DNA from 3 places in the Saccharothrix sp. NBAS 001 genome. Region 3 is predicted to be linked to each of the others. Evidence: riboswitches for the same ligand, from Rfam matches in the RefSeq annotation. Region 3 holds a riboswitch; each other region holds the start of a gene.
The links. Region 3 has a riboswitch for cobalamin ahead of AC0HI0_RS06405 (prenyltransferase/squalene oxidase repeat-containing protein). Riboswitches for the same ligand answer to the same signal wherever they lie in the genome.

Region 1 (9,746 bases), 460 kb from region 3:
CTCCGCGACGCCGCGAAGCGCGTGCTGGGCATCGACCTGCCGATGAGCGAGCCCGACAACGGCCAACCGCCGGCGCTCAACCGCAGGGCGGAGGGCACCAACTCCCGCCTGGCCGACCGCTACCGCAAGGGCCGGGTCTTCCTGGTGGGCGACGCGGCCCACGTCCAGTCCGGTGTGGGCGGCCCCGGCCTGAACCTCGGCCTCCAGGACGCCCTGAACCTCGGCTGGAAGCTGGCCGCGCACCTCAACGGCTGGGCACCCGAGGGCCTGCTCGACACCTACGAGTCGGAACGCCGTCCGGTGGGCCGGCGCGTGATCACCCACAGCCGCGCCCAGACGGCACTCCTGTCCGAAGGCCCGAACATCACCGCGCTGCGGGAGGTCCTGACCGAGCTGCTCCAAGACCAGACGGCCGTTCGCCGCATCTCCCACCTGATGTCCGGCGCGGACACCGTCTACGACATGGCCGGCCCGAAGACCACCACGGGCACCGACTCCACACCCCGCCCGCTCACCGACCCCCACCCGCTCACCGGCCGGTGGATGCCCGACATCCCCTTGCCCGGCAACAGGACCTTCGCCCACCTGTCCCGCTCGGGCCGCCCTCTGCTGCTCGTCTTCACCGACAACCCGACCCTGCGCGCCACTGCGGTCCCCTGGGCCGACCGCGTGGACGTCCACACCACGACCACTCCGGTCCCACCGGCCGATGCGGTCCTGGTCAGGCCGGACGGTTACGTCGCCTGGGCGGGCACCAGCCCGGAGGAGCTGACCCGCGCCCTACACAGGTGGTTCGGCGCCCCGGCCGACAGCACACCCCCGCCGATTCCCGCGAAGCCCGGAGGCGAAACCCTGGTTCAGAGCCCGAACTGAGGGGTGGCGAACGGCCAGTCCCGGGCGATCCACTCGGGCACGAAGGCGTCCAGCGCACGTTCCAGCGCGGTACCGGCGTACTCGTCCACCACCCACCACGAGATGAGGGCGTCCTCCGCCGGGTCGATGTAGACGCACCCGAGCAGGGCGGTCTCGGCGTTGTCGAACAAGGCGTAGTTGAACGACTGGTGCGCTTCGGCCTCCCGCGCGTGGCGGGCGAGGTCGGCGCGGTCCGCTTCGTAGGTCATCGTCGTGGGCGGCCAGTTCCACTTCTCGCCGAAGATCGACCAGAGCCGTTCCCGCGAACCCATGACGGCGGGGTAGTCCAGGTCCACATCGGACTCCTGGATCGGCCTCAGGTGGTGGTCCGCACCCAGCTCGACACGGGTGGGGTGGACGAAGTCGGACGGCAGCCAGGACATGGCCGGATTGTGCGGCACCCGAAGCCGGGCCGCCAAATCGATTCGGTCACCGATGGACCGGGGTCCGGAGGTGCAGCCCAGCCAGCCGACCCAGACAGCAGACCCGGCCAGCCGACCCCTGACAGCCGGCCCGGAAATCCAGTGGCACGACGAGAGGAGTACGCAGACACTGCGGTGATGACGTTGCCCGACGGCTTGGTGCTGCGCACCGCCGAGCCACGCGACCTCGACCAGATCGGCAGCCTGCTGGCCGAACGGGGCGAGCCCGAGGACGCCGTCGACCACGACCTGGTGGTGTCGGACCCGGATGCCGGGTGGGAGACGTGCGCGGTCATCGTGGACGGCGACCGGGTGGTGTCCACGACGACGTTGCTGAACGAGACACTCGTGTTGGACGGCGTGGAGATCCCCGCCGGGCAGGTGGAACTGGTGGCGACCCACCGGGACTACGAGGGTCGCGGCCTGGTCCGGGAGTTGATGCGGTGGGCGCACGAGCGGTCGGCGGCGCGCGGGCAGCTGGTCAACGTCATGATCGGCATCCCGTACTTCTACCGGCGGTTCGGCTACACCTACGCGATCCCGATCGCGCCGACCCGCGACGTCGTCGGCACGCCGCCGCCGAGCACCGACGTGGTGCGTGAGGCGACGCTCGACGACATCCCGGCGATGGCGGCGTTGCAGGACGCCGAACAGCGGCGGGCCGACCTGCGGATGCCGCACGCGACCGAGCTGTGGCGTTGGCTGGTGGCGCGCGGCGGCAGCCGGCAGTGGCTGGTGGAACGGGACGGCGTGCCGGTGGGCACCGGTCGCTCGACGCCGCCGGACGAAGGCGTGCACCTAGGCGAGGTGGCCGCGGTCGACGCCGCCGCCGTGCACGCGCTGGTCGCGCACACCGGGGCGACGGCGGCCAACGAGCGTCCGGGGACGGTCGCGGGCGCGGCGCTCGAACCGCTCCTGGGGCCGGTGCCGGAGGACGCGAACTCGTACTACGTGCGGATCGCCGACCCGGTGGCGTTGCTGGACCACCTGCGTCCGGTGTTCGGCAGGCGGCTGGCCGCCTCGCCGTTCGGCGACGACGAGGGCGAGGCGGTGCTGTCGTTCTACCGCTCGCACGTCCGCCTGCCGTTCAAGGCGGGCGAGGTCGGCCAGGTCGTCCCCGGCGGAGTGATGCAGGCACCGGCCGCCGCCGGCGGGGCCGGGGTGGCGCCGGACCTGCTGGCGTCGCTGCTGTTCGGCCCGCACGGTCTGCGCGGGCTGACCGCGCGGTTCCCGGACGTCTACCCGGGCCCGAACGCCGACCTGATGACCGTGCTGTTCCCGCCGGTCCGGAGCGACATCCTGACGTTCTACATCCCGTAACCGGCCGACTCGACACCCGACCCGAGCGGCAGACCCATCACCGTGGTCGTCGTGTCCCGATCGGCGGCGGGCACACTGGCCACGTGTCCGACTACACCCCAGTGCTGTCCACGCTGCGCCGGATCCGGGGAATCAGCCCGTTCTTCGCCTTGGACGTGGGTCGCCCCGCTCCCGACGCGGACGGCGGCGGTTGGCGATCGGGCGACGACCTGGTGGGCGGGGAGGCGCTGCCGGACGCGTTGCGGACCATCGGCGAGCGGTATCGGACCGGGGAGGCCCGGGTTTCGGCGTCCCTGTTCTTCCTCGGGTACACCGCGCGGCTGCTGTGCCCCACGGTCGCCGCGCACGCCGTGGGCGGGGTCGCGCCGGACATCCGGCCGGGGAACGTGTGGTGGCACTTCGGGCCGGACGGGATGCGGGTGCGGATCGGCGAACCTGTCCCGGGTGTGTCGATCGCCGAGTCGTTGGAGCCGGTGGTGGCCGCGATCCGGGGCGTCGTGCCGGTGGCTCGGGGGTTGTTGTGGGGGAACGCGGCGTCGGCGGTCGCCGGGGCGTTGCGGACGGTGAGCCGCAGCGGCACCGCGTCCGCCGAGCAGTGCGTGGCGCTGGGCGAACGGCTGTTGGGCGAGTCGCCGCTGCTCGGGTCGGGCGACTTCATCCCGTTTCCCGGCGAGGTCGCGTTCCGGCGGCGCAGTTGCTGCCTCTACTACCGCCTCGACGGTGGCGGGACCTGTGGGGACTGCCCGCTCCCGGCGCGGTGAACCGCCGTTGCGACGGTCGCCGCAGGCGCCTGCCGCCCGGCGGGAACCAATCGTCGGTTCAGGGCGGTGCGGGACGGGCGTGCCGACATGTGGGACGCGTGGCGAACAGTCGGTGACGGCTCGGCCGGGGTGCCCTCAGGGGGCGGCGATTACCTGCGACGTCCCGGTCCGGCGGGCGGAGAACCAGGACAAAAGCGGCGCTTGATCGTGTTTGGTGCACGTGAGGTAGACGACAACTCGTCTGGTCGGTTGTGCCCGGACGCAGTGGACATCTACGGTTCCACAGCCGCAGTGGACGGGAAGCCGGTGGGAATCCGGCGCGGTCCTCGCCACTGTGACCGGGGAGCCAACCCGCCGAGAACGTCACTGGTCGCGCGGTGCGACTGGGAAGACGCGGGGACGGTGTCGATCCGGGAGTCAGGAGACCGGCTGCGGCGCGAGTAGTTGTTGACCTTCCACGAGGTATGGAGGAGGCCGTCTTGACGAGCCCCGCGCACACCCTGTCCATCCCCATTCCCAAGTGGGCCTACGCCGTCGCACTCGTCGCACTGCTGATCACCTGGCTGGTCCTCCAGGAGAACGGCATCGCGCTCGGCCACGCCGCCGAGTCGCTGCACGAGTTCTTCCACGACGGGCGTCACGCGCTCGGCGTCCCGTGCCACTAGGGCCGGCCGTGGACACCTACAAGAACCTACTGCTGCGGGGCGTCGGCGCGGGTGGCGTCGGCGGTCTGCTCGCGGGCCTGGTCGGTCTCGTCGTGGTCGAGGTGCCGATCCGGGCCGCGTTGGCCGTCGAGGAGGCCCGTGCCGCCGCGCCGGTGGAGCCCGGTGCGCACGACCACGGCGAGATGTTCGGCCGGGGCACCCAGATGCTCGGCGGCGTGCTCGCGGCGATCATCGTCGGGCTGGCGGTGGGCGCGCTGTTCGCCACCGCGTACGCCGGGTCGCGGCGCTGGTTCGCGGGCCGGCCGCCGTTCGGCCGGAGCGTGACGCTCGCGGCGGCGGTGTTCGGGGCGGCGGCGCTGCTGCCGGCCGTCAAGTACCCGGCCAACCCGCCGGCGGTGGGCGACCCGGAGACGGTGGACTACCGGACGGTGCTCTACCTCGGCGTCATCGCGGCCGGTCTGCTGGTGGTGTTCGGGGCGAGCTTCCTGGCGTCCCGGCTGGAGCACCTGAGCGGGCCGGTGCGGGCCACCGTGGTCGCGCTGGCCGTGGTGGTCGCGTTCGCGGTGATCCTGCTGGTGTTCCCGGGTCCGCCGGACGCGGTGCCGGCGGACATGCCGAGCAACGTGCTGTGGGAGTTCCGCCTCGCGTCGCTCGCCGAGACTGCCACCTTGTGGCTGGGTCTCGGCGTGGTGTTCGGTCTGCTGGTCGACCCGGCAGTGCGCGGCACCACCAGCAGGACGAAGGCCGCCGTCGCCTGACCGGAGCCGGCTCAAGGCACTGCCGACAACGGCACGTCCCCAGTTGACCGCACTGCGGGGGACGTGCCGTTGTCGCGTCCGGGCCGCGACGCCCGGCAGCTGTCCGGGGTCCAGGAGGTCTAGGCGGTGTTAGGCAGTGTCCTGTGAGCCGTTGATCAGGGTGTCTGGTGGTTCTGGTTCATGGTGGGTCGTGGTGGGCTGACCGATCGGGCGTGGGCTGTGATCGAGTCGTTGTTACCGGTACCGGGGCGTGGCCGCAGGCAGCGGATCTTCGACCGTGTGGTCGTCAAGGACGACTCGGTCGGCGAACCGGAGTGGATCATCGGCGTCGACTCCGGCATCGTCCGGGCCCACCGGCACGCCGCCGGGGCCCGGAAAAAGGGGATGCGCCGCCGGCGTCATCGTCACGCCGGGTCACGCCGGGGACGACCCTCGGCTGCCGCCGCCGCTCGACGGCAGCCGCGTCGCCCGATCCGGACCGGGACGTCCCCGCGTCCGGCCCGAGGGTGCCGTCGCGGACAAGGCCCACTCGCACAAGTCCACCGGGCGGGTCCTGCGCGGACGCGCCGGATCGTGTGCACCTGTCCCGAACGGGCAGACCAGATCACCCGCCGCGTGAGCCTCGGTCCGCGCGGCGGCCGAACTCACCATCGCCGCCATCAAGCTCTGACTCCGATGATCAACTAGATGGCCAACTACAGGACACTGCCTAGGCGCGGAGGGCGGCGAGGGCTGCCAGGTCGACGCCGACCAGGGAGTCGCGGAAGACGCGGCGTTCGCCTGGCGGCACCGGGACGTCGCACGGCACCACGAGCACCGTGCACCCCGCCGCCACCGCCGACCTCACGCCGGTCGGCGAGTCCTCGATCGCCACGCACGCCGCAGCGTCCACGCCGAGCAGGGCAGCGGCCTTCAGGTACGGGTCCGGGAGGGGCTTGTTGTTGCCGTCCACCTCGTCACCGCACACCGTCACGTCGAACAGGTCACGCCCGATGGTGTCCAGGGCGACCTCGGTCAACGCCCGCTCGGTCGAGGTCACCAACGCCATAGGCACGCCCGACGCCCGCACCGCGCGCAACGCCTCCCGAGCCCCCGGCCGCCACGGCAGCCCGGCCCGGAACACCTCTTCGGTGCGCCGAAGGATCCACGCCGCGCCGTCGGCCGTCTCCTCCTGCGTCGGGGTCAGGCCCACTTCGGCGAACAGCAACGCCATGGTCGTGGGCACGTTCGACCCGACCATGGCCTGCCGGGTCTCCAGCGACAGCGTGCCGCCCATCTTCTCGGCGAACTCGTAGAGCGGGACGTCCCACAGCTTCTCCGAGTCCAACAGGGTGCCGTCCATGTCCCACAGCACCGCTTCGACGCTCACCACGGGGCTTCCTCCACCTTCACCGAGCGGACTCTCCGCTTTCCGCACCACTCCGGACCACGGCCGTTTCGGGTCCGGGCCGGACGCACCGGTCGTGCCGGGCCGCCACTCGCCGAGCCGACCGGGCCGCCACCACCGCGCGGCGGGCGGCGCGCCCCCGCCGGTCAGGCCGGGCACCCGCCGAGTCCACCAAGGCCGCGGTGAACGGCCAGGCGGGCACGTCCTGGCCCAGTTCGGCGGTGCGGGCCCGCCCCGGGACGGCCGGGTCGTGGAAGACCTCGACCTCGCGGCCGACGGTGGACTCCGGTCCGGGGTCGCGGTACTCGGACCGGGCCGCCGTCCTGGTACCGCCGTCGACCCCGTGCCGGATGTCGACCGGTCCAGCGTCTCCGGTGTGCTTGCCGCCCGACTCCCGTGGCCCGGCTCCGGTGGCCCGGACCGGGCCACGACGCCCCGCGTCCGCACGCCCGGGTCGAGCGGATCCTGCGCCGGCCTGCCGAACGCGAGGGACGCGGCCACTCCCCCGGCCGTCGCCGGCGGTCCCGCCACCACCACCGCTGTCCGGAACCGGCGTTCCCGCCGGATCACGCGCTCCGCTCCGGTCACGCGTCGGGGTGTCGCGCCGGCCGCTGACGGGCAGGGCGAAGGCGATCGGGGCGGATCGGGCGCCGGCGTGGTCGCGGCCCGCCGATCGCGCCCGGCCCGAAGGTGTCCGGGGCGTCCGCGCCCGCCGGGCGGTCGCGGTGCGCAAGATCGGGTCCGGGTGCGTTCACGATCTCGGCGCACCGGCTGTGACCTGCGGTGTCGTTGCTCGTCGGCGGGGCTGGGCAGGGGCTGGTGTCCACCGCGCCACCCGCTGTGACGGGCCGGTCGGCCGGCGCGTCCGGGACGGGCGGGGAGACACGAGCCGACATGCCACAAGCCTACGGCGTCGGGTCCGCGGCGGTGGTCGTAGTCTGACCCGGTGACCGATCCGGACCAGGCCGCCAAGATCCCCTTCGACCCCGCGAAACCGCTCACCAACCCGATCATGGTGGCGGCGTTCGAGGGGTGGAACGATGCTGGAGACGCTGCCAGCACGGCGATCGAGCACCTCCAACTCACCTGGGACGCCACGCCGCTCGCGGAGATCGATCCGGACGACTACTACGACTTCCAGGTGACCCGGCCCACCGTCCGCATGGTGGACGGCATCACCCGAAGGGTTGAATTCCCGACTACTCGGCTGTCGGTGTGCCGGCCGCCGGGCTCGGCCACCGACGTCGTGCTGGTGCACGGCATCGAGCCGAACATGCGCTGGCGCAAGTTCGCCGCCGAGCTGCTCGGCCACATCGAGGACCTGGGCGTCACCACCGTGGTCACGCTCGGCGCGCTGCTCATGGACACCCCGCACACCCGCCCGGTCCCGGTGACCGGCACCGCCTACGACGCGGCGGCGGCGCAGAAGTTCGGGCTGGAGCGGTCCCGCTACGAGGGGCCCACCGGCATCGTCGGGGTGTTCCAGGACCTGTGCGTGCAGGCCGGTGTGCCGGCGATCTCGTTCTGGGCGGCGGTGCCGCACTACGTGTCCCAGCCGCCCTCGCCCAAGGCGACCCTGGCGCTGCTGCACCGGGTCGAGGAGGTGCTCGACGTCGAGGTGCCGCTGGGCGCGCTGCCCGAGCAGGCCGAGGAGTGGGAGCGCACGGTCAGCGAGATGGCCGACGAGGACGAGGACGTGCGCAACTACGTGCGGGCGCTGGAGGAGCGCGGCGACGCGGAGATCCAGATCACCGAGGCGAGCGGCGACGCGATCGCGGCGGAGTTCGAGCGCTACCTGCGCCGGCGGGGTCGCGGGCCGGGGCGCGGGCCGACCGGGCTGTGACCGCGCTCGGACGCTGATCACACCCCGGGCCCCGCGCGGGGGTCGGTGGGGGACACTCGGCGGGTGGCTCAGGTGCGGACGGGCACTCGGCGGCTCGCGGTGGTCGGGCTGTACGCCGGCGGCTTCCTCGGGCCGTTCGGCGGTGCGATGACCTCGTCGGTGCTGCCGGAGATCGGCGGGGACTTCCAGGTCTCGGCGGGTGCGGCGGCGACCACGCTGACCGGGTACCTGCTGCCGTTCGCCGGGTTCATGCTGTTCTCCGGGACGCTCGGCGAGCGCTGGGGCGCGCGGCGGACGGTCCGCAGCGCGTACCTGGTCTACGCGGTGGCGTCCGTGCTGTGCGCGGTGTCGTGGTCGTTCCCGGTGCTGCTCGGCGGGCGGGCGTTGCAGGGCGTGGCGAACGCGTTCACCACGCCGCTGCTGCTGGCCGCGATCGCGGCGGTGACGCCCAAGGAGCGGTTGGGCCGGGCGCTGGGGGTGTTCGCGTCCATGCAGGCCGCCGGGCAGACGTCCGCGCCGCTGGTGGGCGGCTTGGCGGCGGAGGCGTCGTGGCGGTGGGCGTTCGTCGGGGCGGCCGTGGTGGCGGGGCTGCTGGCGGCGGCCGGGGTGCCCGCCGACCAGCCGCGCACCGAGCAGCCGCCGAGGTTGCGCGCCGCGTGGCGGCCCGACGTGCTGCGGGTGGCGGCGGCCGGGTTCATCGGCTGGGGGTGCCTGGGCGGGGTGTCGTTCCTGGTCGCGCTGCGGCTGGGCGACGACTTCGGGCTGGGCGCGGGTGAGCGCGGTCTGGTGCTGACCGGGTTCGGGGTGGTCGGCATCGTGTGCGCCCGGCTGACCGGCTGGATGATCGACCACGTCGGCCCGCGCCGCTGCGTGCTGCTGGGCACCACCGCGGGCTCGGTGCTGCTGGTGCTGATCGGGATCCTGCCGAGCCTGGTCGCGGTGGGCGTGCTGTGGGCGGTGGCGGGCGCGTTCTCGCAGGCGGTGATCGTCGGGTTGAGCGCGCTGGTGCTGGGGCGCGAGGGCAACCGGGGCGGCGCGATCTCGGTGCTCCAGTCCTTCCGGTTCCTGGGCGGTTCGGCGTCGCCGATGGCGTTCGTGCCGCTCTACCACCTGTCGCCGGCCGCGTCGTTCCTCGCCCCGGCGGCCTTGGTCCTGCTGATCCCGCCCGCGTTGCTGCTGTGGCGGGAGCGCGCCCGGACCTAGTGTCCTGCGTCTGAAGTTCGTTGAGTAAGTGTAGGGTCGTCGGATGGCTCGTACTGGTCGGCCGGTGGCCGCCGTGGTGTTGACCGACGAGGAGCGCGAGACGCTGACGCGGTGGGCGCGGCGGCCGAAATCGTCGCAGGCGTTGGCGCAACGGTGCCGGATCGTGCTGGGCTGCGCGGACGGCAAGTCCAACCAGGACGTGGCCGCCGAGTTGGGGATCTGGCCGCAGACGGTGGGCAAATGGCGGCGCCGGTTCCTGGACAGGCGCCTGGACGGACTGGTCGACGAACCCCGTCCGGGCGCGCCGCGCAGGATCACCGACGAGCGGGTCGAGCAGGTCGTGGTGGCCACGCTGGAACGGACACCGGCCGACGCCACGCACTGGTCACGCGCCTCGATGGCAGCCGAGAGCGGCCTGAGCAGGTCCACGGTCGGGCGGATCTGGAAGGCGTTCAACCTCAAACCCCACCAGACC
Region 2 (9,746 bases), 4.8 Mb from region 3:
ACGTACACGCCGTGCCGCTGCGCGGCCAGCCGGCGGGCGATCTCGCGCCAGCCCTCCAGCGCGGCGGCGGCGTGGTCCTCCTCGGTGCCCGCCTTGCGGGACCAGGACCAGCCCTCGCCCATCTTGTGCCACTCGACCGGGCCGCCCTCGCCGGTCTGCTCGTGCAGCCGGCCCAGCGCGCGGAACGCCGACTCCTCGCCGACCTTCCACTTCGCCGATTTCACGAACTGGAAGACGCCGATCGACCAGCCCTGGTTCCACCCGCGCAGCGCGAGCCCGAACGCGGCGGTCGACTTCCCCTTCATCTCCCCCGTGTGCAGGATGGTCAGGGGCCGGTTGCGCCGCTGCTTCGTGGTGAGCCCGTCGACCGGGACGACGGACGGCTGTCCTTGGGGCACGGCGGTCTCCTAGGCGGCCCGCGCGGCGCGCACGACGCCGGCGACCTGGTCGGCGGACAGTTCCTCCAGGCGCAGGCACACCGCGCCCAGCGCCTGGGCGACCCGGCCCGCGAGGCCGAGCCGGACGTGGCCGGACTCGCAGTCCACGACCACCGCGGCGACCTCGTCGGCGGCCAGCAGGCCGGCCGCGCGCAGGGCGTCGCGCATCGGGTCGCCGCCGGAGCCGGTGGCGGTGGCGCGGCCGTCGGTGAGCAGCACCACCAGCGGGCGGCGGCGCGGGTCGCGGACCCGTTCGACCTCCAGCACCCGGCGGGCGCGCAGCAGGCCGTCGGCCAGCGGGGTGCGGCCACCGGTGCGCAGTTGGCGCAGCCGGGCCGCTGCGGCGTCCACGGAGTTCGTCGGCGGCAGGGCGGTTTCCGCGCCCGCGCCCCGGAAGGTGATCACGCCGACCTTGTCCCGGCGCTGGTAGGCGTCGCGCAGCAGGGAGACCACCGCGCCGCTGACCGCCGACATGCGCTGCCGCGCGGCCATCGAGCCGGACGCGTCGACCACGAACAGGACCAGGTTGCTCTCCTTGCCCTCGCGCACCGACAGCCGCAGGTCGGTGCCGCGCAGCAGCAGACCGGGGCCGCTGCGCCCGCGCGCGGCCTGGAACGGCGCCGCCGCGCCGAGCGTGCCGACCAGGTGCAGGCCCGACCCGTCCGAGGTGGACGAGCGGACCACCCGGCCGGTGCGGGCGCGGGCCCGGGAACGCTTGCCGGGAGCGCCTTCGCCGACACCGGGCACCTGGAGCAGCCGGGCCTTGAACGACGGCGCGGGCGCGTGCGTGCGTTCGCCGGACGACCCGCCGGGCCGCTGCGGCGCGGAGCTGTCCGAGGTGGCGTCGGACGGGGTTTCGGGGGCGTCCTGCGGGAGCCCGCCGCCGTCGTCCGGGCCGTCCGGCCCGTCGTCGGGACCGCCGTCGTCGGGGCCTTCGTCGTCGGGGTCGTCGGCGGCGTGCTCGGCGCCCTGCCGCATGGCGTCTTCGAGCTGCTGCTCCTCCAGGCCGGGCTCGTCGAACGGGTCGCGGCGCTTGCGGTGCGGCAGGGCCAGCCGGACGGCGGCCTCCACGTCCGGCTCGGCGACCTCGTCCGCGCCGCGCCACGCGGCGTGCGCGACGGCGGTGCGGGCCACGACCAGGTCCGCGCGCATCCCGTCGACGTCGAACGCGGCGCAGATGCCGGCGATCCGGCGCACCTCGGCGTCGGGCAGCACGACGGCGGACAGCCGGGCGCGCGCCGCCACGATCCGGGCGGCCAGCGCGGCGTCCTCGTCGGCCCACCGGGCGGCGAAACCGGCGGGGTCGGCCTCGTAGGCCAGCCGGCGGCGGATCACCTCGGTCCGGGTGCCGACGTCGCGGGCCGCCCGCACGGCCACGGTGAGGCCGAAGCGGTCCAGCAGCTGTGGCCGCAACTCGCCCTCCTCCGGGTTCATGGTGCCCACCAGGAGGAACGACGCGGCGTGCGAGACGGATACGCCCTCGCGCTCGACGTGCGCGCGACCCATCGCGGCGGCGTCGAGCAGCAGGTCGACCAGGTGGTCGTGCAGCAGGTTGACCTCGTCCACGTAGAGCACGCCCCGGTGCGCGGCGGCCAGCAGGCCGGGCTGGTAGGCCCGCACGCCCTCGGTCAGCGCGCGCTCCAGGTCCAGCGAGCCGATCAGCCGGTCCTCGGTCGCGCCGACCGGCAGTTCGACCAGGCGCGCGGTGCGGCGTTCCGCCGGGCCGTCGTGCGGGCCGTCCGGGCACTCGGCGTCCACGGCGGGGTCGCAGCCGAAGCGGCAGCCGGCGACCACGTCCAGGGTCGGCAGCAGCGCGGCCAGGGCGCGGACCACGGTCGACTTCGCGGTTCCCTTCTCGCCTCGGACGAGCACCCCGCCGATACCGGGGTGCACGGCGTTGAGCAGCAGCGCCGTGCGGAGGTCGTCGTGGCCGACGACGGCGGAAAAGGGGAAACGCGCGCCCATGCGGCGGTGTCCTTCCTCGGGTGTCCACGCCCGGGTCCGGTGCGGTGAGATCGGGGGCCGAGTTCCTGACTCCCGGATCCACGTGCCCGGTCACAGTGGCGGGACCGCGCCGGATTCGCACCGGCTTCCTCGCGCACCCCTACAGCCCCGGCATCGTCGCACTTCGGTCGACCGGCTCCAAGTCCCCGGTGAGCACTGCGCGGGCGAGCGCGGTCACACCCGAACGGACCTGCTCGACCGGCAGCCCCATCCGGTGGACCAGGTGGTGGACCACCTCGCCGCGCAGGTTGGCCAGCAGCGCGTGCGCCAGGTAGTCGGCGTCCGAATCGGGCCTGACCTGCGCGATCAGGTCCTGGAGGCGGCGGTGGGTGAGGGCGAAGTTCGCGTCGCACCCGGTGCTCGCGGCCGTCACCCGCTCCAGCGCCCGGATCACCGGCAGGGAGGCCAGCACGTGGTCGAACAGGGTGCCGACGAACGTGATCACCCTCTCGGCGGCGGGCAGGTCCGCGGCGGTGACGAGGATCTCGGACTCGGCCAGCCACGCCCGCGCGCTCTCCGCGACGACGGCCTGGACCAGGCCCTCCCGGTCGCCGAACCGGCGGAACAGGGTGCCCTTGCCGACGCCCGCCGCGACCGCGACGTCCGCCATGTTCACGCCGTCGAGGCCGTGCTCGCCGATCAGCCGGCAGGCGGCGGCCAGGATCGCCGCGCGGTTGCGCGCGGCGTCCGCACGTTCGGCCACCGGCGAACCTCCCCTTGACAAAAGCGGACCGTTGGTCCGTATTGTAGCGGAGGTCAACCGGACCAATGGTCCGGTTAATCCGTCGAAGGGGGAGCCATGCGCGCGGTGCGGTTCACGGAGTTCGGTCCGGCCGAGGTGCTGCGGGAGGTCGAGGTGCCCGACCCGGTCGCCGGACCGGGCGAGGAGCTGGTCCGGGTCACCGCGATCGGCGTCAACTACGGCGAGACGGTGATCCGGTCGGGCCGGGGCGCGAAGCTGTTCCCGTGGTACCCGGCGGCCGTCACGCCGGACGGGCGGCTCGGCTCCGAGGTGGTCGGGGTGACCGCCGACGGCCGGCGGGTGATCGGCGTGCCGTCCGGCGAGGCGTACGCGGAGCTGGCCGTGCTCAAGGAGCCGGTGGAGGTCCCCGACGACGTCGACGACCACCGGGCGCTCGCCCTGTTCCTCCAGGGCGCCACGGCCGTGCAGGCGGTCCGCCGGGTCGGTCTCGTGGCCGGTGAACGGGTGCTGGTCGAGGCCGCCGCGGGTGGGGTCGGCAGCCTCCTGGTGCAGCTCGCGGCGCGGGCCGGGGCCGTCGTGGTGGCCGCCGCGCGGGGGGCGGAGAAGCTGGCGCTGGCCCGTGACCTGGGCGCGCACGAGACCGTCGACTACGGCGTGGACGGCTGGCACGAGGGGGTCGCCGAGGTGGACGTGGCGTTCTCGTCGGTCGGCGGGTCGGTGGCGCGGCGGTCGTTCGAGCTGCTGCGGCCCGGTGTCGGCCGGCTGCTGCTGTTCGGGTTCGCGAGCGGCGAACCGCTCGACGTCACGCCGTCGGAGGTGTTCGCCAAGGGCGCGGCGCTGATCGGCCTGGCCCAGCGGGCCACCCCCGACCTGGCGCGCGAGGCGCTCGGGCTGGGGCTGCGGACCGTGCTCGGCGAGGCCCTGCCGCTGGCCGAGGCCGCCCGCGCGCACCGGGCGCTGGAGTCCCGGGCCACGACGGGCAAGCTGGTGCTCGTCCCGTGATCACCCGAAGACCGGAAAGGCCGTGATGAGCGCCGACCAGAGTTCGCTGACCGCCGAGGACCTGGAACTCCTCGCCCGCCCCCTGCACGGGTTCCTGTCCGTGGCCGCCGGGCCGGTCCCGGCCCAACCCCGGCCGGTGTGGTTCGAGGCCACCGCCGAGGGCGCGGTCCAGCTGTTCACGGCCCCGGACTCGCTCAAGGTGCGGCGGCTGGCCCGCGACCCGCGCGCCTCGCTCGTCGTCGCCGCCCCGGTCGGCGAGCGCGAGCACTGGGTGTCGGTCGCGGGCCCCGCCACCGTGGAGCCGGACGGGGCGCACGAGCTGTGCTCCCGGCTGGCCGCCCGCTACTGGGACCTCGACGACCCGACCCGCGCCGGCGAACTCGCCGCGATGCTGGCGGGCGACTGGGTCCGGCTGGTCATCCACCCGGACTCGGTGCGCCGCTACGCGAACTGAACGGCCCGGTCGGGCGTCGACCCGACCGGGCCGCCCAGGTCGACCAGGACGCTCAACGGCGCGCGGAACGACAGCAGCCCGAGCATCGGCGGTGGCTCGGCGGAGGCCAGGCGCAGCTGCGGGAACCGCTCGAAGGTCTCCCGCAGCACCACCTCGCCCTCCAGCCGGGCCAGGCCCGCGCCCAGGCAGAAGTGCCGGCCGAACCCGAACGCCAGGTGCTTGCGGGCGTTGGGCCGCACCGGGCACAGCCGCTCCGGCTCGGCGAACACGTCCGGGTCGGAGCCGGTGCCCGCGAGCATCAGCAGCAGCTGCGCGCCCGCCGGGACGTCCACGCCGGCGATGGTCACCGGTTCGGCCGCGACCCGCCGCCACGTGCTGACCGGCGGGTCGCGGCGCAGCACCTCCTCCACCACCCGCCCGGCCATCCCCGGCTCGCCCAGCCGCGACCACAGGTCGCCCTGCCGCAGCACCGCGTCGAACACCGCGCACAGCAGCTGGGTGGTGGTCTCCTGGCCGGCGATGAGCAGGAAGTAGCAGAGCCCGGCGGCCTCCCGGATCGGCACGTCCCGCAGCGCGCCGAACAGGTCGTCGTCGCCGCGCGCGGCCCGCAGCCGGCGGGTCAGCCAGCGGTGGAACTCGGCGCTCGGCCCGGCCAGCTCGTACTGCCGCTCCAGCGACGGGTTGCCCCAGAACAGCTCCAGCGACGCCGTGCTCCACCGCTTGAGCAGCGCGATGTCCACGCCCTCCTGGTCGCCGCCGTCCACCGGCACGCCCATGACCTCCATCAGCACGATCGCCGGCAGGTCGCGGGCCAGCGCGGGGTGCAGGTCGGCGACCGGACCCGCCAGCCGCGCGAGCCGTTCCCGGGCCAGCTCGGCGATCCGGGGCCGCATCGCCGCCACCCGGGCCGGGGTGAGGAACCGGGCGACGAGCCGGCGCAGCCCGGCGTGCGTGTCGGTGCCGTTGTTGGCCAGCGTCGGCGGCAGCGAGAAGCCCGCGCGGGCCAGCACGCGCAGCACCGGGCGCGGGATGGCGGTGACGGCGGTGAGCGCGTTGTCGGGGTGGAAGCGCCCCGGGTCGGCGAGGACGGCCCGCACGTCGTCGTACCGGCTGACCAGCCACAACCCGGTGGTCTCGTCCCGGTGCACCGGCGCGTCGGTGCGCAACGTCCGCAGGTCTGGCGAACCGAGCTGGAAGAGGTCCACGCGGGGACGTTAGCGGCCGGATGGGAGACTGCCGGCGTGAGTGTGAGCACAGAGGCGGCGACCGGACCGGAGTCGGTGTTCGACTGGATCGACACCCGCGCGGAGGCCCGCGCGAAAGCCGGCCTGGCCCGCCGGGTGCGACCTCGCCCGGCCGACTCGACCGACCTGGACCTGGCGTCCAACGACTACCTCGGCCTGGCCCGCGACAAGCGGGTGATGGGCGCGGCGGCCGCGGCGGCGCTGCGCTGGGGCGCGGGCTCGACGGGCTCCCGGCTGGTGACCGGCTCGACCGAGCTGCACACCGAGCTGGAGTACGAGCTGGCGAACTTCTGCGGCGCGCAGTCCGCGCTGGTGTTCTCCTCCGGCTACCTGGCGAACCTGGGCGCGCTCACCGCGCTGTCCGGGCCGGGCACCGCGATCGTGGCCGACCAGCACATCCACGCGTCGCTGATCGACGGCACCCGGCTGTCCAAGGCGGACGTGGTGGTGGCCGGGCACTGCGACGTGCCGCAGGTCGCGCACGCGCTGTCCACCCGGGGCAAGAGGCGGGCGCTGGTGGTCACCGACTCGGTGTTCTCGGTCGACGGCGACCTGGCCCCGCTGGCCGAACTCGCCTCGGTGTGCCGGGAGCACGGCTCGGCGCTGGTCGTGGACGACGCGCACGGCCTGGGCGTGCTCGGCGAGGGCGGCCGGGGCTCGGTGCACGCGGCGGGCCTGGCGAAGGCGCCGGACGTGGTGACCACGGTGACGCTGTCCAAGGCGCTGGGCACGCAGGGCGGCGCGGTGCTCGGGCCGAGCCGGGTGATCAAGCACCTGGTGGACACCGCGCGGACGTTCATCTTCGACACCGGCCTCGCGCCGGGCAGCGTGGCGGCGGCGCTGGCCGCGCTCAAGGTCGTGCGCGAGGAGCCCGACCGCGCCACGCGCGCGTTGGACGTGGCGCAGGACCTGGCGTTCCGGCTGCGGGACAAGGGGCTGCGGGTGAGCAGCCCGACCGCGGCGGTGGTCTCGGTGCAGGCCCCGTCGCCCGAGGCGGCGCTCGGCTGGGCCGAGGCGTGCCGGGCGCAGGGCGTGCTGGTCGGCTGCTTCCGGCCGCCGTCGGTGCCCGACCAGATCTCCCGGCTGCGGCTGACCGCGCGGGCCGACCTGACCGAGGCGGACGTCGAGCGGGCGGTGCGGGTGATCAGCGAGACCGGCGCATCCGCAGGTGCGGTATCCCGTCCTCGATGAACTCCGCGCCGACCGGCATGAAGCCGAACGAGGCGTAGAAGTCGGCCACGTAGGTCTGCGCGTCCAGCACGCACACCCGCCGGCCGACCTCGACCAGCGCGGCCTCCATCAGCCGCCGGCTGTAGCCGCGCCCGCGCGCGGACCGCGCCGTGCACACCCGGCCGATCCGGAACGTGCCGTCGGGTTCCTCCAGCAGCCGCAGGTACGCCCGCGGCTCGGGGGAACCGTCGGACTCCAGCCAGAAGTGCCTGGTATCAGAGTCGAGGTCACGGCCGTCCAGCTCCGGGTAGGGGCAGGACTGCTCGACCACGAAGACCTCGCCACGCAGTTTGAGCAGGGCGTACAGCTGCGCGGAGGTCAGATCCGCTGACCACTTGCGGCGCAGTGTGGCCGGATAGGGATGCGAGCGCACACCGCGTTGGTACCACAGTCTCAGATTTCGCCGAGGTATCGGCTCACCCTCGTGTAGACGCCCGGCTCGCCCGCCCGCGCGCAGCCGTGCCCGTAGGAGACGACCCCCACCAGCAGGCCGCCCACGACCAGCGGGCCGCCGGAGTCGCCCTCGCAGGCGTCCTTGCCGCCCTCCGGGTAGCCCGCGCAGATCATCGCGTCCGCGCGGTAACCGTTGACGGCTTTCGCGCACTCGGCGTCCGCCCACACCGGCAGGTCGACCTGGCGCAGCGTCCGGCTCGGCGGCGCGATCTCGGTGGTGCGCCCCCAGCCCAGCACGACCGCCCGGTCCCCGGCGCGGGCCTGGCCCACGCCGATCGGCTGGAACGGCACCGGCTCGGCGAGGGTGAGCGCGGCCACGTCGTCGCCGGTCGCCACGGACCGGAACGCCGGGTGCCGGCGCACCTCCGTCACGGCCACCTGGCGGCCGGCGGCGGTGTCGAGGTCGCGCCGGCCGACCACCACGCGCAGGTCGGCGGGCCGCCGGTCGTGCTCGGAGAGCGTGGTGCGCTCGATCGTGCAGTGGGCGGCGGTGAGGACCTTGCGCTCGCCGACCAGCACGCCGCCGCAGAAGAAGTTGCCCCGCGCGTCGTAGAGCGCGACCGCCCACGGGGTGTCCGGGGCGTTCTGGCCGCCTACCACGGCCTGGGCGGGGAGGGCGCTCAGCAGGAGCGCGGTCAGGACCAGTGCGCTGAGGCGCATGGAGCACTTCCTTAGTGCGATCGGCCGGTGTTTCACCGTGTGCGTCCGATTGGCCACGAACCGTAGCGGATGCGTCAAGGTGGTATCAAATCCGGAAAATCTGTTGTTAGGATCGTGTAGTGCCGGAAATTTGCCGGCTCGTGAGGCAGATCACGCTCATCTGTCCGGTCACCGAGGGAGGGAAACCCATGCAACTGGACTTCACCCAGCTACCGACGTTCCTGATCGCCTGCGCGGTGGTCGTGCTCACGCCCGGCGTGGACGCCTTCCTCCTGCTCCGGACGTCGATGCGGGCCGGCACCAGGGCGGGGCTGTGGGCGCTGGCCGGCATCCACACGGCGGCGGCCGTGCAGGTCGCGCTGGTCATCTCCGGCCTCGGCGTGGTGATCGCCCGGTACCCGGCGGTGCTGACCGCGCTGAAGTGGGTCGGCGCGGCCTACCTGCTCTACCTGGCGCTGAGCATCGCGCGCGGGCTGCTGCGGCGGACCGCCACCGAGGACGAGGGCCGCGCGGTCGTGGCCGACCGGCCGTTCCGGCAGGGCTTCCTGACCAACATCACCAACCCGAAGATGCTGCTGTTCAGCCTGGCGTTCCTGCCGCAGTTCATCGGCACCGGGAGCCCGGCCGCGCAGCTCACCCTGCTCGCGGTGATCTTCCTGGGACTCGCGGCGGTGTGGGAGCTGATGATCGTGCTCGCGGCGAGCAGCATGGGCCGGCGGCTGCGCAAGCCCGGCGTGACCACGGCCCTGGACGCCGTGTGCGCCGCCGTGTTCCTGACCATGTCCGTCGGCCTGGTCGTCTGACCGGACGGCCCCGGACGCGCGCCGGCCCGGGGGTCGTGGCACGACCCCCGGGCCCGGACGCGTCAGGTCACACGTAGTTGGCGACCCGGGTGTAGACGCCGGGGTAGTCGGGCCGGGCGCAGCCCACGCCCCACGACACGATGCCGGCCAACTTGCCGTCCACCACGAACGGCCCGCCCGAATCGCCCTGGCAGGCGTCGACCCCGCCCTCCGGGCGACCCGCGCAGAACATCGACTCCGGGTCGTAGGCCCGGTACGCCGCGGCGCACGCGGTGTCCGACGTGATCGGCACGTCCGCCTCGCGCAGCACCTCGCTCGTCGGCCCGCCCTCCTCGGTGCGGCCCCAGCCGACGACCGTGCCCACCGCGCCGGCCCGGTAGAGGTCCTCCCGGCGCGCGGGCAGGTCCACCGGCTCGTACGGGAACGCCTCGGCGGTCGTCAGCCACGCGATGTCGTTGCCGGTGTCCGCGCCCACGTAGCCGTCGTGCACCTCGACCCCGGTCACGCCGGACACGACGCCGTCCCGCGTGGTCAGGTCGATCCGACCGCCCACCACCAGGAGGTCGCCGGGACCCTTGCCGACCGCGCAGTGCGCGGCGGTCACCACCCGGTTCGGCGCGACCAGCGCGCCACCGCAGAACTGCTCCCCGTCCGGCAGGACGAGGGCCACCACGAACGGGTAGTCCTCGACACCCTCCACGGCGGTGCCGCCGACCACCCTCGGATCCACCGGCTCCCGGGCCGCCGCCGCGTTCG
Region 3 (9,746 bases):
GATCCCAGCGACCGCGCGGTGGTCGTCGCGTCCAGCCCGAGCGCTTGGCGGCCGGAGGCGGCGGCGGCGCTGCGCGCGACGTCGGTGTTCCCGTCGCCGTCGAGCACCAGGCCGTCGTCGGTGACGGCGGCGTTGAGCGACTTCGCCCCGTCCATCAGCGCCGCCGTGCGCTCCTCCGACCAGTCGTCGGGAGCGGTGTCCCGGGACTTGGTGCCGTCGCGCGGGCGCAGGTTGAGCGCGGTGACCGCGGCCGAGGTCGCGGCGACGTCGCCCGACGCGCAGTCGCGGGCGCCCAGGTCGGCGGGGAACGAACCGTCGTCGCACCGGGAGCGGACCAGGACGTCGATCGCGGACTTCGCGTCCGGCGCGCCCGGCACCGCGACGGTCGCGGCGATCGCCCACGCCTGCCGGCGCGCGGTGTCGTCGGAGTCGGCGAACGAACCGGTGTCGGTGAACCGGCCGTCCTCGCCGCGCAGCGCCGCCAGGTCCTTGGCCAGCCGGTCGAGGACCACCGGCAGGTCCGGCGGCGCCTGGCCGTCGGCCTGGTCGAAGCGGGCGACGAGGGTCAGTTTGGCCAACGGCTCGGCGTACGCGGCACCGCCGGTCTCGTAGGGCTTGCCGTGGGCGTAGGCGTCGACCGATTCGGGGCGCAGCAGGAACCTCGTGGCGCGTTCGACCGCGTCCGGCTGCTCGCCCAACGTGCGCAGCGCCAGCACCAGGTCGGCGGTCGCGTCGTAGTCGGTGAAGGTCGAACCGTTCTGGGTGACCTCCACGTGGTCGCCGCCGACCAGCGTGCCCGCCAGGTGCGCGCCCAGCCGCCCGGCCGGGGTCGGCGTGCCGGGCGGCGGTGGCGGGGCCTGCGGCGTGACCGGCGTGCCCTTGGCCGAACCCGGTGGCGGCGCGAGGTTCCCGGACCGCCCGGCGGTCGGCGCGGCCGGTTCGGGCTCGGCGGCGGGCGGCGGGGTGGCCTCGGGTTCGGGCTCCGGTGTGGTCGTCGGCTCGTCGGACGGGACGCGCCGCTTGGTCAGGTCGTGGAAGCCGACCTGGGACAGGCCCAGCGACGCCTGCGCGCCCGCCCTGATCCAGGTGTCCACGCCGGCGATGCCGCCGGTGCGGGCCTGCCGGTACTGGTCGGGGTTGTAGGCGATCGCGCCGATGTCGTCGACCAGCGAGGTGTTCGCGTCCGCGTCGGTGGCCTGCGCCGACTTGAGGTACGCCAGGCCGCGCCGCACGGCGTCCTCCGCGCCGCCGGCCTCGGCGAGGGCCTGCACGACCAGGCCGGTGCTGTTGGTGTTGGGCGCTTCGGTGCTGACGCCGCCGCCCCAGCCGCCGCTCGCGTCCTGCTGGCCCAGGAGCCACGTGACGGCCCGGCCGATGGCGTCGTCCAGGCCGCCGGCACCGGCTGCGCGGGCGGCCAGCATCGCGGAGAGCGCGAGCCCCGTCGTGTCGCGGTCGGGCGCGGCCTTGTCGTACGGCTTGCCCTCGTCGCAGGTCGACACCTTGAAGCCGGTGGAGGTGACCTGGTCGGGCGGATCCCCGGCGGTGGCCGGGATGTACTCGAAGAAGATCCGGAAGAAGCCCTCCGCGCACTGCTGGCTGACCATCTTGTCGATGGCCATGGGGTCGTTGCGCCCCACCGCGGCCAGCCCGATCACGGCCAGCGCCTGGCCGAACATGTTGGCGTTGTTGCCGACGAAGTCGTTGAAGTCGGGGTTCTTCGAGTAGTCGCTGACCCGGCCGATGTCCGGGCCGGAGCGGCGGATCGTGCGCTCGGTCTCCAGGACCATGTCGTAGCCGCCGAAGGCGCGCGGGTTCCGGCCCGAGACCTCGGCCGCGACCAGCACCTTGGCCGTCGCGCCGCCGACGATGACGGCGTCGTAGCCCTGGCCGGGAACCAGGCCGTCCCAGGTGAAGTAGTCGCTCGCGCGCCTCTGGTCGTCCAGGAACGACACGATCGGCGCGGCCAGCGCGGCCTCGTTCGCGGCGTGCATGGCGAACAGGGCGTCGATCATCAGGCCGTGGTCGGGCAGCGTTCCGCCGAGGGGGTTCTCGTAGGTGCCGTCGGGGGAGAGGTGCGCGGCGAGCCAGCGGGCGTTGGCACCGGCGGCCGGCCGGTCCCGGGCGGTGGCGACGCCGGCGGTGGCGACGGTGGCGACGGTGCCGAGCAGCAGCACGGCGGACAGCGCGGCGAACGAGCGGGTGAGCCTGCGGTGGCGGGCCGTCCCGTCGTCGTCCACGTGAAAGACGGTTCGACACCACATGTCGAGCGTCACCCCTGTAGTTCGCGACAGTGGATGGACAGTCACCCGCCCACGTGTTGACCCGACTTGTCGCCTTGCGGCGACCCACGGTTGCGCGACAGTGCCGGACTTCGACCGGCTTCCTCACGTTGGGCGGAGATATGGAGTTGGCGAGCCGGGGGAGCCTAACACCGATTTCACCCCATCAGGCACCACCAGGCGGGTTGTCCGGGTGCTCTGCGTTACCCCTCGATGCCGCCGCCGGAGGTGCCGGAACCGGGTCCTGCCACCGGGTGCGTCGCGAACTCCGAGTTTCGCCGCCGAGAGATCGAGAATCGTTCGGGTGTTCCGCCGACGGGTGATTGGTCCGCTCCCTTACCGATTGGTCGGGGTGCCGCGCATTTCCGCCGGGATGAGCACCCGTCGGCTTGCGCCGGTGCTCGGGAACCGGCGGACGTTCCCCGATCGCCGGAGAATGCGCTATCGTCTGCGGCACTTGTCGAGGGGGTTGCCGCGCGGAGTCCGCTATTCGACTCGGGCGGTAATGTGAGGGTGTTGCCGGGATTGCGTTCTGGAACACCGGTGTGCAGGTCAGGGGCGGTGGGGTGGGGGAATCCGCGACCATCGTGAACTGTTCGTGACGGCGCGTCATCCGCAAGTTGCGGATTGTGTCGAACGGGGTGGGTTTCCGCGCTTTCAGTCCGTCGGGGTCGGACTGGCGCGGATCGGGTGACGGGGGGCGTGACCGCATCGGCGCGGTTGTTCGCCGGCAGGCGATTCACTCCCCGATTGCTCCCGAATGGCCCGGTGGATCCCGTGGCAGAACGGAGGTCGTGGGCTGACTGGGGTTGACCAGCGGGCGAGTTCCGCCGGTGGATCGGTGGTCGTGCAATCCGGTCGCGACGTGTTCGTGGGCGAGGTGAACCTGCGGACCGGCCTGCCGGTCCAGGCGCGCTACCGGCACCAGGTGGAGCGGATCGCCCCGACGCGGCTGCTGGGCCGCGAAGAGGAACTGGCCGAACTGGCCGCCTTCGCCCGCTCGGCCGACACGGCGGGCCGCTACCGGTGGTGGCGGGCCGGTCCGTGGGCGGGCAAGACCGCGCTGCTGTCGTGGTTCGTGCTCAACCCGCCCGAGGGCGTGCGCGTGGTGTCGTTCTTCGTCACCGCCCGGCTCCCGGGCCAGTCCGACCGGGCCGCGTTCGTCGACGCGCTGCTGGAGCAACTGCTGACCGTGCTGGGCCAGGACGCCCCGCCGCTGCTGACCGACACGACCCGCGAGGCCCACCTGCACGGCCTGCTGGCCGAGGCCGCGGCGGCGTGCCGGGACCGGGGCGAGACGTTGCTGCTGGTCGTGGACGGGCTGGACGAGGACCGCGGCTACACGACCAGCCACGACGCGCACAGCGTCGCCGCGCTGCTGCCCGCGACCCCGCCCGCCGGGATGCGGGTGGTGGTCGCCGGCCGCCCCGACCCGCCCCTGCCGGGCGACCTCGCCGGGCACCACCCGTTGCGGGGGCCCGAAGTCGTGCGCCCGCTGACGCCCTCGCCGCACGCGCGGGCGTCGCGCACCGAGATGGAGCGCGACCTCAAGCGGCTGCTCGCCGGCACGCCGCTGGAACGGGACCTGCTCGGCCTGCTGGTCGCCTCGGGCGGCGGGCTCGGCGCGGCGGACCTGGCCGGGCTCACCGGCGCGAACCGGCGGCACGTGCGCGAACACCTCGACACCGCCGCCGGGCGCAGCTTCACCCGGCGCGCCGGCACCCTCGTCCCGGAGACCGAGAGCTACCTGCTGGGCCACGAAGAACTCCAGGCCGCCGCCGCGGACCTGGTGCACGACGGGCTGCCCGGCTACCGCGACCGCCTGCACGCCTGGGCCGACGACTACGCGCGGCGCGGCTGGCCGGCCGACACGCCCGAGTACCTGCTGCGCGGCTACCACGCGATGCTCATGGCGAGCGCCGGGCTCGACCGCGCCACCGCCCTGTGCACCGACCCGCGCCGCCACGACCGCCTGGTCGCCGTCACCGGCGGTGACGCCACCGCGCTCGCCCAGATCACCGCGACGCTGGACGCCTACGCCGGCGCGCCGGACGTCGACCTCGCGGCGGTGGCCCGGCTCGCGGTGCACCGCGACCACCTGCGCGACCGCAACGCCCGCATCCCGTCGGGCGCCCCCGTGCTGCTGGCCCGGCTCGGCCACCACGACCGGGCGCTCGCGCTCGCCCACTCGATCGCGCCCGCCGAGCGGCAGAGCGAGGTGCTGGCGCGGATCGCCCGCACGTTCGAGAAGGCCGGGCACACCGAGCGGGCCGAGGAGCTGATGGAGTCGGCGATCCAGGTGGCCCGGTCCAGCCAGGCCGCCCACCAGCTGGGCCGGGCCCTGGTGTCGGCCAGGGCCATCGGGCAGACCGCGCGCCCGCCGTCCGCCGGCGGGGTGGAGCCGGGCCGCACCGGGCCGCGCGGGGACGCCGGGCACGTCCCGGACGACCTGGAGCGGCAGGCCGAGGACCTCGCGGCGGCGGCCGAGGTGCTGATCGGCAACGGGCACCGCGACCAGGCCGTCCGGCTGATCCGCACGGCGATCGACGCCGCCCGCTCGACCACCGTCTCCTACCGGCAGGCGGACGCGCTGCTCGCGGTCACCGAGGTGGCCGTGCGGGTGGACGAGCACGAACTGGCGATCGAGGCCGCCCGTTCCGCGTCCGACCCCTACTACCAGCACCGCGCCCTCGTCCTGGTGGCCGAACTGCTGATCCGCAAGGGCAAGTACGCGCTCGCCACCGACACCGCCCGGTCCATCACCGACCCGTACCAGCGCGGCGAAACCCTGCTGCTGGTGGCGGAATCCCTGGCCAGGGAGGGCAGCCCGGACGTGATCGGGCTGGTCGAGCAGGCGATCGAGCTGTTCCGCTCGCCGGTCAACTCGCCGCAGCAGAGCCAGGCGCTGATGTTCGTGGCGGAGGCGGTGGCCCGCGTGGGGTACCTGGAGTGGGCCGCGGAACTGGTGGAGCAGTCGATCTCCAGCGCGTACGCGGTCACCAATCCCGTGCGGGACAGCCGGGTGCTGCTCGCGGTGGCCGAGGTGTCGGCGTCGGCCGGCCACGTGCGGCGCGCGCTGGCCCTGGCGGACCGCGCGGCCGAGGCGGTCGGCGCGTCGCCGGACCGCTACCAGCACGGCGAAGTGCTGGTGCTGGCGGCCGAGGCGGTGGCGCGGGCGGGCGCGCGGGAGCGGGCGGTGCGGCTCGCGCGGTCGGCGGTGCGGATCTCCGCCACGCTCCCGGTCCCGTTGCAGCGCGGGAAGGTCCAGGCGTCGGCGGCCACCGTGCTGGCCCGCGTGGGCGAGCACGAGAGCGCGGTGGACACCGCCCTCTCCATCGCGAACCCGGTGCAGGCGGGCCAGGCCCTGGTGGGCGTCGCCGAGGTGCTGGCCGACACCGGTCACGCGGAGCGCGCCGGCCAACTGGTCCACGAGGCGGTCGACGTCGCCGAGTCGGTCACCGACCCGTACCAGCGGGCGGAGGCGATGATCTCGGTCGCGGGAGCGCTGGCCCGGGTGGGGGAGCATGCCGCCGCGGTCTCCACCGCGCGGGCCATCGCCGACCCCGACCAGCAGGGCCGGGCGCTGCTGGCGGTGGGCCGGGCGCTGGGCAAGGAGGGGCGCGGCGACCAGGCCGCCGGGCTGATCGACGAGGCGGTCGACGCCGCGCTGGCCAACCCCGACCTGGACCAGCGGTGCCAACTGCTGGTAGCGGTGGCCGAGTCCGCCGCGCGGACCCGGCGCGACGGCCGGGACGTCCGGCTGATGGTGCTGGTCGTCGGGCTGGCGCTGTCCTACCCGGATCCCTACCGGCGCGGGGAGATCCTGATCTCGGCGGCGTCGGTGCTCGGCCGGGCGGGTGCCTACGAGGCGGCGATCGAGGCCATCGGCTCGGTCGAGGACCCCTACCAGCACGGGCGCGCGCTGGTGCTGCTCGCGCGGGCGATCACCGAGCGGGGCAACCACGAACTCGCGATCGAGGTCGTCCGGTCGATCACCGATCCCGAGCAGCAGAGCCAGGCGTGGATGGCCGCGGCGAAGGCCGTGGCGAGCGGTGGCCCGTGGGACCTCGCGGTCCGGTGCGCGGTGTCGGCGCTGCGGGCGGGCCACTGGCAGTCCGCGCCGCAGGACCTGTGCGGCGTCTCGGTGCGCGCCACCCTCGCGCTGGTCGAGGAAGCGGCGACCCTGGCGCGCCGACGCCACGGCTGAGCCGGTATTCCATCATTGATCAGCACCCGTGATGACTTCAGTGCAGACCGAATCACAACGGGCTGGCGGCCGTCACGAGAACGCGATCGATGCGGGACATCACCGCCAGCCCCGTGGACGCCTCGGTGCGGATCAGCGCCAACCCGGCATCCTCGGCCGGGTCGGTGGCCAGCGCCGCGTCGTAGACCGCCTTCCGGCGCGCCTCCCACTCGGGCCGGGTGACCACCTCGACGTCGGTGAAACCGTTGCGGTGCAGGACGTCCCCGCAGCGCAACGTGGAAAACCGCGCCGGCACCGCGGTATCGCCGTGGTCGCGCGCCTCCCAGCAGGTCAGCACGAGCCGGCCGCCGGGCCGCAGCACCCGGCGCAGTTCGCGCGCCGTCAGGTCGTGGTCGGTGGCGAACTGGAACGCGTCGACGCACATCACCGCGTCGGCCACGCCGTCGTCCAGGCCCGTGGCGGCCAGGTCCCCGACCGCGAACCGCGCGCTCGCCAACCCGAACGCCGCACGTCGCCGGGTCGCGGCGGCCACCGCGACCGCCGAACCGTCGACACCGCACAGCCGCGCGCCGACCTCGCGCGCCACCCACATCCCCGGCCCGCCCCGCCCGCACGCGAGATCCACCAGCAGCCCGCCGGGCGCGACGCGGACGCCCGCCGCGATCTCCCGGAGCCCGGACACCGGCACGAACGAGAACGGCTCCACCTCCGGCGGCAGGTCCGGGTCGAACAGGACCGGGAACACCCGGCGCAACCACTCCGACCGCTCCGAGACCAGGAACGCGTCGTCGAACGTTTCCGGCAGATCGCTCATGCGACCACGGTAGGGCCTGCCGCCGCGGCCCGGCCGGTCGTGTCGGGGACGTTCCGGCGTGCCGGAAACCGAGGGTGTCCGCCGTTCGGCGCAATCCGGCAGCCGTCCTTTGTGGACCGGCTCAGTCCAGGAGGTCGCGCAGGAAGCGGCGGTAGTCCTCGTGCAGGTCGTGGCACGCGGCCAGGGCGGCCCGCGCGTCGCCGGTCAGCCCGTCGGCCAGCACGCGGTGGCGGTCGAGGGTGGCCTCGTCCATGGTGCCGCCGCGCGGGCTGATCCGGATGACGCCGGAGATCTCGCGGGTGTGGTCCTCCCACAGGCCCAGCACCGTCGCCGAGCGGGCGGAGGCGACGATGGCGCGGTGCAGCTCGCGGTCCGCCTCGGTCGCGTCGGTGCGGTTCTCGACGCAGCGCCGCAACTCGGCCAGGGCCGCGCGCACCGGCGCGGTGTCCACTTCGGACGGATCGCGTTGCGAGACCAGGGTCAGCGCGCCGCTCTCCAAGACCTCGCGGACGACCGTGATGTCGATCAGGGAGCGCTGGGCGTTGCGCGACTGGGCGGTGACGTCGTTCGCGGTGACGAACGCGCCGCGGCCCACCTGCACGTCCACCAGGCCCAGCGAGCTGAGCATCCCGAGCGCTTCGCGGACCACCGGGCGGGAGACGCCCAGCGCCTCGGCCATCTGCCGCTCCGAGGGCAGCCGCTCGCCCGGTCGGTAGCGGCCGGCGCGGATGTCCTGCAACAGCCGGTCGGCGACCCGCGAACGCTGCGTGCCCGAACTCATCGGGCGCTCCGGGCGGCTGGTCCGCCGGTGGTCTGAACGGTCAACGCCGTGCCCTCCTGTCGGTGGTGTCGGGCCACCGGTACGAGGCCGGTCGGCCGTGCACCGATCATCGACAAGATACCCGCCGCGACCGGGCCGGCCGGCAACGTGCCAGGTGGGAGCGGGGAGGCGGGCTCTGGACAAGCGATCCCGCCGGTTGTTACCGTCCCACTGGTAAGAGCGGTAATACCAGTTACGCCCTGTCACCGGTTGGCGAGGAGTGCGACGATGCGCCCAGACCTGGACGGACCGGCCCGGCCGAGGGTCGGCGTCGACGGCCGCAAGTTCCCCCGGGCCGCCGCGCGCGGTCCGCACGGCACCCTCGACGACGTCGCCGCGCTGGGGCTCGACGGGGTCTTCTTCCGGACCGTCCTGGACCTGAGCCCGGCGCTGGACCCCGGTGAACTCCGGGAGGTCCGGGCGCACGCCGACGAACTCGGCCTGTACCTGGAAACCGGGCTGGGCAAGGTGAACCCGTTCGCCACGCCGGAGGTGCCCGAGCTGCGCGCCGCGGGCGACGGCGACATCCTGCTGGGGTTCCGCCGGATGATGGAGGCCGCCGCCGGGATCGGCTGCGTCGAGCTGTGGGCGGCGACCACCAACTACCAGCTCGGTTACCCGGGGAAGTTCGTGTGGGACCGGTTCCGCACCGACGTGGGCTGGGCCGACCAGCTCGCCGCGACCCGGCGCTTCCTGCTCAGGCTGCGGCCGATCGCGGTGGACCTCGGCCTCCACGTCAACCTCGAAACGCACGAGGAGATCACCTCCTTCGAGCTGGTCGAGCTGGTCGAGGCGGTCGGCCCGGACGCGTGCGGGATCGTCTTCGACACCGCGAACCCGTTGCAGCGCCTGGAACACCCGCGCCGCACGGCGGAACGGGTCGCGCCCTACGTGCGCCAGACCCAGTTGAAGGACTGCGTGATCACGCCCGCCGCCGGCGGCTACCGGTTCGACCTGACGCCGTGCGGTTCCGGCGTGGTCGACTTCGAGCACGTCGTGTCGACGGTGCTGGCCCACAACCCGGACGTGACGCTCACCATCGAGGGCCGGGAGTCGCGCGCGGACTTCCCGGGCCCGACGCCGGTCACGCTCCTGCCGATCGGCGACCCCGAGTTCATCGCCTCCCACCGGCACCTGTCGGTCGAGGAGTTCGCCGCCTTCGCCGGGCTGGTGGGCGCGACCCCCGTCCCGGCCGGCGGGCTCCCGGCCCACTTCGGCCACGACCAGGCCATCGCGGACCTGCTGCGCAGCCGCGACCACGTCCGCGCCGTCGTCGGCCGGATCACCGAGTCGCGCGGCGTCGCGCACTGACCGCCCACCACGGGCAGGAGGAGTTCGGATGCGTGTCGGCATCGACGGGCGCAAGGTGCCCGGAGCGGCCGGGCGGCCCGCCGTCGAGCGGCTCGACCTGGCCCGGAAACTGGGGCTGGACGGCGTCTTCTACCGGACCGTGTTCGACATGGCCCCGGACCTCGACCCGGTCGTGCTGCGCGGGTTCCGGGAGCGCGCCGACGAACTCGGCCTGTACCTGGAAGCCGGGGTCGGCAACGTGAACCCGTACGCCATGGCCGAGCACCCGCACCTGCGCCGGGCCGGCGACGGGGACACGCTGCTGGGCTTCCGGCG

Region 1: it holds a riboswitch for cobalamin, as region 3 does, so the genes downstream of both, AC0HI0_RS04565 (CbtB domain-containing protein) here and AC0HI0_RS06405 (prenyltransferase/squalene oxidase repeat-containing protein) in region 3, are expected to answer to the same signal.
Region 2: it holds a riboswitch for cobalamin, as region 3 does, so the genes downstream of both, AC0HI0_RS26690 (putative cobaltochelatase) here and AC0HI0_RS06405 (prenyltransferase/squalene oxidase repeat-containing protein) in region 3, are expected to answer to the same signal.

Annotation. Positions count from the first base shown of each region.
Region 1 is NZ_CM153251.1:1,012,308-1,022,053, reverse strand. It holds gene AC0HI0_RS04585 (FAD-dependent monooxygenase) at 1-873, shown strand, start outside; gene AC0HI0_RS04580 (GNAT family N-acetyltransferase) at 858-1,295, opposite strand; gene AC0HI0_RS04575 (GNAT family N-acetyltransferase) at 1,473-2,654, shown strand; gene AC0HI0_RS04570 ((2Fe-2S)-binding protein) at 2,738-3,415, shown strand; cobalamin riboswitch at 3,688-3,863, shown strand; gene AC0HI0_RS04565 (CbtB domain-containing protein) at 3,895-4,080, shown strand; gene AC0HI0_RS04560 (CbtA family protein) at 4,089-4,838, shown strand; gene AC0HI0_RS04555 (HAD family hydrolase) at 5,548-6,180, opposite strand; gene AC0HI0_RS04550 (PAC2 family protein) at 7,172-8,068, shown strand; gene AC0HI0_RS04545 (MFS transporter) at 8,132-9,271, shown strand; gene AC0HI0_RS04540 (IS630 family transposase) at 9,315-9,746, shown strand, end outside.
Region 2 is NZ_CM153251.1:6,253,606-6,263,351, forward strand. It holds gene cobO (cob(I)yrinic acid a,c-diamide adenosyltransferase) at 1-398, opposite strand, end outside; gene AC0HI0_RS26690 (putative cobaltochelatase) at 408-2,402, opposite strand; cobalamin riboswitch at 2,442-2,566, opposite strand; gene AC0HI0_RS26695 (TetR/AcrR family transcriptional regulator) at 2,542-3,144, opposite strand; gene AC0HI0_RS26700 (quinone oxidoreductase family protein) at 3,241-4,146, shown strand; gene AC0HI0_RS26705 (pyridoxamine 5'-phosphate oxidase family protein) at 4,172-4,600, shown strand; gene AC0HI0_RS26710 (cytochrome P450) at 4,588-5,805, opposite strand; gene AC0HI0_RS26715 (8-amino-7-oxononanoate synthase) at 5,848-7,035, shown strand; gene AC0HI0_RS26720 (GNAT family N-acetyltransferase) at 6,989-7,447, opposite strand; gene AC0HI0_RS26725 (serine protease) at 7,468-8,187, opposite strand; gene AC0HI0_RS26730 (LysE family translocator) at 8,376-8,990, shown strand; gene AC0HI0_RS26735 (S1 family peptidase) at 9,058-9,746, opposite strand, start outside.
Region 3 is NZ_CM153251.1:1,473,438-1,483,183, forward strand. It holds gene AC0HI0_RS06405 (prenyltransferase/squalene oxidase repeat-containing protein) at 1-2,237, opposite strand, end outside; adenosylcobalamin (AdoCbl) riboswitch at 2,266-2,411, opposite strand; gene AC0HI0_RS06410 (hypothetical protein) at 3,127-6,486, shown strand; gene AC0HI0_RS06415 (class I SAM-dependent methyltransferase) at 6,539-7,300, opposite strand; gene AC0HI0_RS06420 (FadR/GntR family transcriptional regulator) at 7,422-8,081, opposite strand; gene AC0HI0_RS06425 (sugar phosphate isomerase/epimerase family protein) at 8,349-9,431, shown strand; gene AC0HI0_RS06430 (sugar phosphate isomerase/epimerase family protein) at 9,460-9,746, shown strand, end outside.